DNA from 3 places in the Lysinibacillus sp. NPDC096382 genome. Region 2 is predicted to be linked to each of the others. Evidence: predicted binding sites of a transcription regulator. Region 2 holds the regulator's gene; each other region holds the start of a gene.
What was found. The regulator LexA, encoded in region 2, represses DNA repair genes until DNA is damaged. The targets are predictions, from matches to a motif close to CGAACATATGTTCG.
Positions count from the first base shown of each region.

Region 1: the regulator LexA is predicted to act here: its motif matches at 1,667-1,680, upstream of ACIQZA_RS22455 (carbohydrate kinase).
Region 3: the regulator LexA is predicted to act here: its motif matches at 1,745-1,758, upstream of ruvA (Holliday junction branch migration protein RuvA).

Region 1 covers NZ_JBIWFC010000023.1:27,267-30,553, reverse strand. The annotation lists gene ACIQZA_RS22460 (pseudouridine-5'-phosphate glycosidase) at 1-538, opposite strand, end outside; gene ACIQZA_RS22455 (carbohydrate kinase) at 543-1,634, opposite strand; gene ACIQZA_RS22450 (hypothetical protein) at 1,830-2,081, shown strand; gene ACIQZA_RS22445 (MFS transporter) at 2,187-3,287, opposite strand, start outside.
Region 2 covers NZ_JBIWFC010000001.1:469,187-472,473, forward strand. The annotation lists gene ACIQZA_RS02180 (prepilin peptidase) at 1-182, shown strand, start outside; gene ACIQZA_RS02185 (gamma-glutamyl-gamma-aminobutyrate hydrolase family protein) at 258-980, shown strand; gene lexA (transcriptional repressor LexA) at 1,181-1,798, opposite strand; gene yneA (cell division suppressor protein YneA) at 1,961-2,272, shown strand; gene ACIQZA_RS02200 (YneB family resolvase-like protein) at 2,269-2,946, shown strand; partial or broken gene ACIQZA_RS02205 (DJ-1/PfpI family protein) at 3,134-3,287, opposite strand, start outside.
Region 3 covers NZ_JBIWFC010000023.1:1,131-4,417, forward strand. The annotation lists gene ACIQZA_RS22330 (LysM peptidoglycan-binding domain-containing protein) at 1-818, shown strand, start outside; gene ACIQZA_RS22335 (phosphotransferase) at 889-1,686, shown strand; gene ruvA (Holliday junction branch migration protein RuvA) at 1,802-2,422, shown strand; gene ruvB (Holliday junction branch migration DNA helicase RuvB) at 2,441-3,287, shown strand, end outside.

The DNA of each region.
Region 1 (3,287 bases), on a different contig from region 2:
CAACAACTGGTACACCTTTTGTTTCAAGATATTCTAAAGTTAAACCAATATCTAAAATTGACTTAGCACCCGCACAAATTACAGCAACATTTGTTTGAGCTAATTCTTCTAAATCTGCTGAAATATCCATTGTTGTTTCTGCACCACGGTGTACGCCACCGATACCGCCAGTTACAAAAATTTCAATATTAGCTAGCTCAGCACAGATCATTGTTGCTGCTACAGTTGTCGCTCCTAATTTTTTTGTTGCTAAAAGATAGCCTAAGTCACGACGAGATGCTTTTGCTACACCTTGAGCATTACCGAACATTTCAAGTTCTTCATCTGATAAACCAATTTTAATTTTACCATCGATTAAAGCAATTGTTGCTGGTACTGCACCATTATCACGAACAATTTGTTCTACTTCACGTGCGGTTTGAACATTTTGTGGATATGGCATTCCGTGAGAAATAATTGTTGATTCTAATGCTACGATTGGTAAGCCTTTTGCTTGTCCTGCTTTTACTTCTTCTGATAATACGATGAATTCTTTCATGTTGTTATTCCTCCATTTCACTGTTTAACAAATCAACTGATAGCTCAGGTCTTACTGTATATGGGGATGCAAGCGTATTTTTAGCATTCGTTAAGCCTGCATCAATACATGTTGCAAAGGATTGCCCAGTAAGCCAGCTGTGGATTACAGCACTTACAAAGGCGTCCCCGGCACCTGTTACATCTTCAATTTTTTCTATAGCTTTCGCCGCGTAATGACTTGGCTTCGTTGTAACAGAAGCTGCATACACACCCTTGCTACCCGCTGTAATAATTACCTGGTCAGCACCTAATGTAAGAAATTGCTGTAAAGCCTTTTCATAATGCACAGAGTTTTCGATTTTATGACCAACAATCGTCTCTGCTTCATCTGTGTTACAAATAAACCATGTTACACCTTGCAACGTATCAGGTAATCGATTCATTTTTGGCGAAGATACCGGTACGATGACAAACGGAATGTCACGGGCAATTGCAACCTGCTGTATGTAAGCCACTGTTTCCTTTGGACAGTTCAAGTCCATAATAAAGCAGCCTGCGTTCATGAGCATTGCCTCATGTTTTTTTAGCAAACTTGGCAATAAAAGATCATATACTTCCATATTTGCTACCGCTAATGCTAGCTCGCCCTGCTCATCCATAATCGCAGTATAGGAACCAGTTGAAGCGTCTGGTAACTGCTCCACATAACGTAAATTCATAAATGGCTCTGAAGCTTCTTGGATCACTTGCCAATCAGCATCTTTGCCGGCAGTAGTCAGCAATGTTACTTGATGATTTAATCTGCCTAAGTTTTCAGCAATGTTTCGTCCTACACCACCTACACTAAATGAAGAGCTTGCAGGATTGGATGTACTGAACTGGACATTCCCCTTCACATGAAATTTTCGGTCAAGATTGGCTCCACCGATACAAATGATTTCATTTTCCTCAGGCAAAATATACGCACGGCCTACAATTTTCCCCTGTTTCGTCAAGCTCGATACTAAATTAGCAAGGACTGGTCGAGACAGATTCATCTTATCGGCCATCTCTTGTTGAGACATAAACGGATTCTGGCGAATTAATGCAAGGACCGCCTGTTCCCTTTCATTCATAGCATCACCTTTTATTATATTTGTTTATATTATAAACTTTTGTTTGGTCGGTGTCAAAAATTTTTTAAATGAAAAAAGTTGAAACCAATATGATATTGGCTTCAACTTTTTAGTGATAACTATTGCCTCAATGGAATTAAGGTGTCGTGTATAGAAGGGGTGCGAAAGCGAAGTGTAACGTAGCAACAGCAACAAATGTTTTCTGCGTGTGAAATCAATAGCGGCGGAAATTCGGGTTTTGCGGCGTTCTTTTCTTGGTTAGCGGCGCAATTTTATGGTTTAGCGGCGTTCTTCCTTCGGTTAGCGGCGCAACTTTATGCTTTAGCGGCGTTCTTCCTTCGGTTAGCGGCGCAACTTTATGCTTTAGCGGCGTTCTTCCTTCGGTTAGCGGCGAATTCCAATATTAGCTGGACAAATGTTTTCTGTGTGAAAGCGAAGCGACAGTAACAAATGTTTTCTTTGGAAAACGAAGCAATAGTGAAATAGCTGACAAAATTTTGAGAACCGACGATAGTCAAGAGTCTCGCTCTAAGCAAAGCGAGTAACTAGTTATCAAATATTGGCATGATGAGGCGTTTGTTTTTTCACGATGATGACAAATAAACTTGCCAATGCACAGAACATTCCAGCAAGGAAAAAGGCCCAAGTATATGAATTGAAAAACTTATAAATGAGGCCTCCACCATAGGCAGCAACTGCAGCTCCTGCTTGATGTGATGCGAAAATCCACCCATAAATAATGCCACTTTTATTCGTACCAAAAATTTGTCTAGAAATACTAATCGTTGGGGGTACTGTAGCAATCCAATCTAATCCATAAAATATTGTAAAGATTGTCAGTAAAGTTAGCGACCCTTGCATTAATGCATACGGGAGTAAAAGCAGAGACGCTCCTCTTAAAAGGTAGTACCAAAACAATAACCATCGATTATCAAAACGATCAGACAGCCACCCGGATAAAGTAGTCCCTACAAGATTAAACACTCCCATAAAGGAAAGAAAGGATGCAGCGGTTACTAAAGGGACACCAAAGCTAATACAGTAAGAAACAAAATGAGTACCAACTAACCCACTAGTTGAAAGTCCACAAATAAAAAAACTTCCCGCTAATAGCCAAAATTCTCTCTTCCTTATTGCCTCAAATAAACCATTAAAAGCAATACTAATCGGATTTTTCTTATGATTCTCTTGTTGCACGACTAGATCTTCTTCCAGTCCATAAGGAAGAATCCCTATATCCTGTGGTTTATTTTTCATAAATATTGAAATAGCGACGAACATAACAATACTTAGAATAAGCATTAATCCAATCGCCCATCGCCAAGAATAATATTCAATAATAATCGCCAATAATGGTAAGAGAATTAACTGCCCTGTTGCAGTACTCGCCGTTAAAATTCCTACTGCCAACCCTCTACTTTTCACAAACCAATGATTAGCTACATAAGGACTTAACACCGTTAAAAAAAGACTTGCTCCTAAACCAATAATACCGCCCCATATAACGATTAACTGCCATGATTGAGTCATGAAAAGCGTAAGCATCATGCCAATGAATAATGTAGCCATCGCACCTAGCATCATTTTCTTTAAACCCGCTATTTCTAGTAACGCCGCCATAAACGGACCCGAAAAACCATATAAAAATAGACT
Region 2 (3,287 bases):
ATACAATTTTGACGCTGTTTGTAGCGGCAGTAATTGGCATGATTGTTGGCATCGTTGTATTAAAGATACGTGGACAGGGAAGGAAAACGCCTATACCATTCGGACCTTCTATTGCTCTAGCAGCTATTATCATCTATTTCTATGGGGATGCGTTGATGAATTGGTATCTTGGGTTTTGGTAAGTAATCATTGATGGATTCCTTCAATGATTAATAGTCAGGCAGTGAATGCAAGATAAAGATCATGGAGGGGATAAGATGAAACCAATTATCGGAATAACGGCTTTTGCGGAGGATGATTTGTCCTCAAGATTAAATGCTGCTTATAGCAAAAGTATAATGGAAGCAGGGGGAGTTCCACTGATAATTCCAATTGGCGTTGAAGAGGATGTAGCACAAATTTTATCGTTGACGGACGGATTATTATTATCAGGTGGCTATGATGTACATCCATTCCTCTTTGACGCAGAACCTGCACCAAAATTAGGGAAGATTCATCCTGAACGAGATGCAGTGGAGCTTGCTTTAATTAATGCAGCCTATATTCGGAAAATGCCAATTCTCGGAATCTGTCGAGGGCTTCAAATACTAAATGTTGCGTTTGGAGGCACAGTCTATCAGGATATTGAAAGTGAGTATCATAGTAAAAAATTAATAAAGCATGTGCAACAGGCAGCACGAGGTGTTACAACACATTATGTTAATCTATCACCTGAAACATTATTAAAAACGATTATTGAGGAAGAAAAAATTGCTGTGAATTCATTTCATCATCAGGCAATAAACGTAGTAGCAGAAAAGCTGAAAGTGGTAGCAAAATCAAGTGATGGTATCGTTGAAGCGGTAGTGCATGATGATTTACCATTTTGTCTAGCAGTACAATGGCATCCTGAAGAGCTAGCTATTGTAGGAGATGCAGTATCAAAGAAACTATTTGCTGCATTTGTAAAGGCAAGTTTGAAATTTAAGGTAGAGGCATAAACTTTATAAGCATTAATTATTTATCCAAGGTTCTAGATAACCTTGGTGATGAACATGAATATATTGCTAGGTGTAAGGAATCCATTTTCAAGTGGGTTCTTTTTTAGCGTTTAACATAACACTCAAAAGATAAGAAAAAGAGGTATATGCCCATTTGTGAACATAATAACCTCTTTTTATACTTTAATATTGAGATACTTTTAATGTACACGACGATATAGACCTACAACATGCCCTAAAATAGAAACTTGATCTACAATAATTGGCTCCATTGTTGAGTTTTCAGGCTGTAAACGAAAATGACTTTTTTCCTTAAAGAAACGCTTTACAGTTGCTTCATTCTCTTCAGTCATTGCTACGACAATATCACCATTATCAGCTGTTGCTTTTTGTTTAACAATCACTAAATCTCCATCTAAAATGCCAGCTTCAATCATTGATTCACCCATAATTTCAAGCATAAATAATTGATCTTCACTTGTACCATAAATATCTGGAAGTGGGAAATATTCATCGATATTTTCAACAGCGGTTATCGGAGAACCTGCAGTAACCTTCCCAACTAATGGGACATGAATAACATGTTGCTTTTGAATAGAATCCTCTGGCTCTAAAATTTCAATTGCACGTGGTTTAGTTGGATCGCGTCGAATCAAGCCTTTTTGTTCTAAACGAGCTAAATGCCCATGAACTGTTGAGCTTGAGGCAAGTCCAACTGCCTCACCAATCTCACGTACAGATGGTGGATACCCCTTTGCTCGTACTTCTTCTTTAATGAACTCTAATATGGCCTCTTGTCTTTTCGAAACTTTTTTCATATTTGCTCACCTCTTTTTTTAATCATTCTACTAATTAATAGTATAACAGAATGCGAACACTTAAGCAAACATAGGTTCGAAAAGTGTTTGACAAAAACGTTTGTTCGTATTAATATGAGAACATATATTCCGAACAAACATTCTAGGAAAGGGGTTTTAAACATGAACTGGTTAAAGAAAAATCCACATATTACAACTTTATTAGGAGCTTGTCTGCTTTTGGCGGCATACCTTTTTATAACAGACCCAGGCGATGTAACATACACAGAAATTGAAATCACACATGGTGATAGCTTATGGTCGTTAGCCGATCAATACCGTGGTAAAATGAAAACGGATGAATGGATTAAGCTTGTGAAAACAGAAAATGAATTATCGAACGTACAAATTATTGCAGGTAAATCCCTAGTGATTCCAGTAGTGGGTGGCCAATCCCCTATAAATTCAATTGAAATTGCGAGAAACGAAAAATGATAATGAATCAACAATCGGCTGTTGTCTATTGCCGTGTGAGTACAGAAAAAGAGACACAAAGTTCTTCATTAGAGCGTCAGCAAGAGGAGTTGATGCGCTATGCCAAAGAACAGGGCTACGAAGTCAAGCGTGTTTTTATGGACAAGCATAGTGGTTATGATGTGGAACGTGAAGGTTTACTAGAAATGCTTGATTTCATTAAAGAAAAAGAAATAGAAGCATTATTTGTACAGGATGAAACACGTTTAGGGCGTGGAAATGCTCGAATGGCAGTATTGCATTTATTGCAGAAAACTGAAACTGATGTTTTTTCTATGCGAGACGAGGGACCTATACAATTAAATGAAATGGATACGATGCTCTTAGAAATTTTAGCAATCGTAGAGGAGTACCAGCGCAGAATCCATAATGCTAAAATACGTCGTGGCATGCGTCGTGCCGTTGAAAATGGCTATCGCCCTGAAAACAATTTATCTAACCGTGGAAATCCAAATGGTCAAGAACGTAAGGATGTTCCTATAGACGAAATTGTCAACCTACGTAATCGAGGCTTCACCTTTGAGGAAATCGCCATGACGCTTAGAGGTTTAGGCTTTGAAGTAAGCAAAGCTACAGTCCATAGGAGATATCGGGAACATCAAGAGGGTAACGGGCAAAATAAAGTAACGTATTAATCAGTGGGAGTTTTATCGTCCCGCTGATTTTTTAATTTTTAAAGGTTCTAAGTTCCAAACTGACGGGTAGACCCGATCGACGAATAGAATGAATAGCAAAAAAATAAGAGAAGTAGCGATTGCTACCTCTCTTCCTTATAAATTCACTATAAAAAATTTTTATATCATCAATTAGCGATATTTTTATTTATGCCCTGTACCAATTTTCATCAAAAGAGAGATGCAGGGCTTTACCCACAGTAATGCCAAATTGTATAAAACCTTTACTTCTTGCAGTTATGATGTTGCCGTCTTGTACAACTAAGTCTTCAGAGAGATGACTAAGATCAAAGAAGCCCAAC
Region 3 (3,287 bases), on a different contig from region 2:
GGGGAATGCATAGAGAAGGACATAGAGAGGGGGGACATAGAGATGGCCATAGAGAATCCCATAAAGAAGGGCATAAGGAGCACATGCACAAGGAGTCACCTACAAGGCACGTTAAAGAAAAAGAGGTGCAAAGACCAACGCCACCACCAATTATTGTACCACCACCACCAATGCCAGAACCACAGATGATTCCAATTCCTTATCCAATGCCAATGCCGATGCCTCAGCCAGCGCCTGTTGAACTTAGCTGGAATCAAAACGTTGTCATGCCAAGTGTAGAGCAAACTGTATCTCCAATTCAAATTCAACCACAGCCCGTAGCCCAACCGGAGGCGCCACCACCAGCACCAATGCCGCAACCGATTTTTATCATGCCGCAAATGCCAGCGGTACCACATTGTGCAAGCTGCCATCAGCCAGTGCATCATCATATGTATTGGCCGATGCCAATGCAAATGCCGATGCAAATGCCTATGGAACCGCAAGTTGAGGCGTATACAATGCCAGAGCAACCATCATGTGAAATGGGATGCGAAAAAGTTGCTGGGGTGGGAGAATTCTTAGAATCTAGTACATCTCCATTCTTCCCTATGAGCCCTGAATATCAGCAAATGCCGGAAATGGAACAGCCATGTGGTTGTCATGCACAACCAGTCATGATGCCGACGTGGCAAATGGACCCATGTTACTGTCCACCGCCATGTCCACCACCATGCCCAATGCCATGTCCGTCACATTGCCATATGCCACATGCTTCGGTAGGACCATGGATGTCACCGCATTTTTCTCCAGGCGGGATGACGCCTTATCGATGGTGAAAAAGCGTATATCATTGAAGAAGTAAAACCTAATATTTGGAAGTATAAATATCAATCCAAAAATTATTTTGTGAAACGAGCAAAGCAGATAGAAATAGCGGAAAAGGTAAGGGTTATACATCGACGACTTGGACATCTGGAGCCCTCGCTAATCTTACCTTTAATGAAAAGTGAAGATGAGTATTTAATCGTGCAAGATTGGCAAGAAGGAAGTCATAGTGCTAATTTTGCACATAAAAAGGATCGGAAGGAATCACTAAAGCTCTTAAATACATTACATGATACACATAAAAAAATTGCTTGGCAGCGGGTGCCAGGTTTGCACACCTATTCACAGCTTTTAAAATGGCAAATGCGTCATATGCGTTTTAAAAGCAGACGGAATGAATTTCGTGCATTTTTAACAAAAGAAGAAATCAATCAAATTTTACATTATAGTGAGAAATCGTTACAGCTAATCGCTCAGGAAGATGTAGCTGAAAAAGAAACAACGCTTTTACATGGAGATGTCGTCCATCATAATTTTTTATGGTGCTCAGATGGGGAATTACGTTTAATTGATTTTGATTTGGCTCACCTTGGGGAAGCTGATGATGAATACATTTTATGGTTACATCGTGTATTACCTGCCGTAGATTATGACCTTGGTAAAATATTTGCTGAGCTACCAGAGTTGAAACGATTAGATAAAAAAAAGCTACATCGTTTAAAATATCCAAATGAGCTATTACGTGAATGGCTTTTTGCAGTGGATTTACCATTAAATCAACAACTGGTATTTTTAGATTATTTAGTGCCATTTACAAAACGGGCCCTCACATATTGGCCAAAATTGTGGTACGATATTGATAAAATGATAAAGAAATGACCGTCTTTTGGCGGTCATTTTTGTTATGTGAACGACTACTTGTGTTATTTCTTATAGTCGAGCATTCGTTCGTAATATGCTATAATCGAAGACGATGATTGTGAGGGATTATAGAATGTATGATTATTTAAAAGGACAAGTAAAGCGTATAACTCCTGAGTATATCGTCCTTGAACAACAAGGGATTGGCTGGCAGCTAAATACACCAAATCCATTTGCGTTCCGGACATCGGCCCTTGAACAACAAATTTTTGTTCACTTGCATGTACGTGAGGATGCACAAGTGTTATATGGCTTTCCAAATTTAGATCAGCGAGAACTGTTTCGTAAACTTATTTTAGTGTCAGGAATTGGACCGAAGGGTGCACTTGCTATTTTAGCTACTGGGAACCCGCAACAGGTTATCAGTGCCATTGAACGAGAAGATGAATCATTTTTAGTAAAGTTCCCTGGTGTGGGTAAGAAAACGGCACGTCAAATGATTCTAGATTTAAAAGGTAAACTTAGCGGATTGTTGGAGACTATTGAGCTACCAAGTACAGAAGATGAGCTACCGTTATTTGGTGTGAATCCATATAAACATGAGCTTGAAGAAGCTATTCTTGCCTTAATGGCACTTGGTTATTCTGAAAAAGAATTAGAAAAAATACGTCCACAGCTCGAAGAAAACGACAAGCTTGAAACAACAGATGCATTTATGAAACAAGCTTTACAATTGCTATTAAAGTTAAAATAGTGAAAGGGGGGGAAGTACATGTCTGAACGTATGATTGCTAGTGAGGCGGGTAGCTATGATGAACAGTTTGAATTATCTTTACGGCCACAAAGATTAGCACAATACATTGGTCAACATAAGGTCAAGGAGAATTTACAAATTTTCATTGAAGCGGCAAAGCTTCGTCAGGAAAGTTTAGATCATGTGCTGCTATATGGACCGCCTGGACTTGGTAAAACTACATTAGCTGCTGTTATTGCCAATGAAATGAATGTCAATGTGCGCATGACTAGCGGCCCTGCGATCGAACGTCCTGGAGATTTAGCAGCTATTTTAAGCTCACTTGAACCAGGGGATGTGCTATTTATCGATGAAATTCATCGCCTGCCTCGTGCCATAGAAGAGGTGCTTTATCCTGCGATGGAGGATTTTTGTTTAGATATTGTCGTTGGTAAAGGCCCTGAAGCGCGTTCTGTCCGACTTGATTTACCGCCATTTACACTCGTTGGTGCAACAACAAGAGCTGGCGCATTATCAGCACCTTTAAGAGATCGCTTTGGCGTGTTGTTGAGGTTAGAGTATTATGATAATACGTCACTTGCAGAAATTGTTGTACGTAGTGCGCATTTATTTGATGTTGAGATTGAGCAAGTAGCAGCGCTTGAAATGGCGACACGCTCGCGTGGTACACCCCGTATTGCTAACCGTTTGCTAAAACGAGTGCGAGATTATGCACAGGTGCTCGGAGATGGTATGATAACGGAGGGACTTGCTAAGCAAGCGCTTGAGCTATTACAAGTCGATCCTAGAGGGCTTGACCATATTGACCATAAACTTGTGACCAATATGATTGAGCGCTTCCGTGGTGGCCCTGTAGGCTTAGATA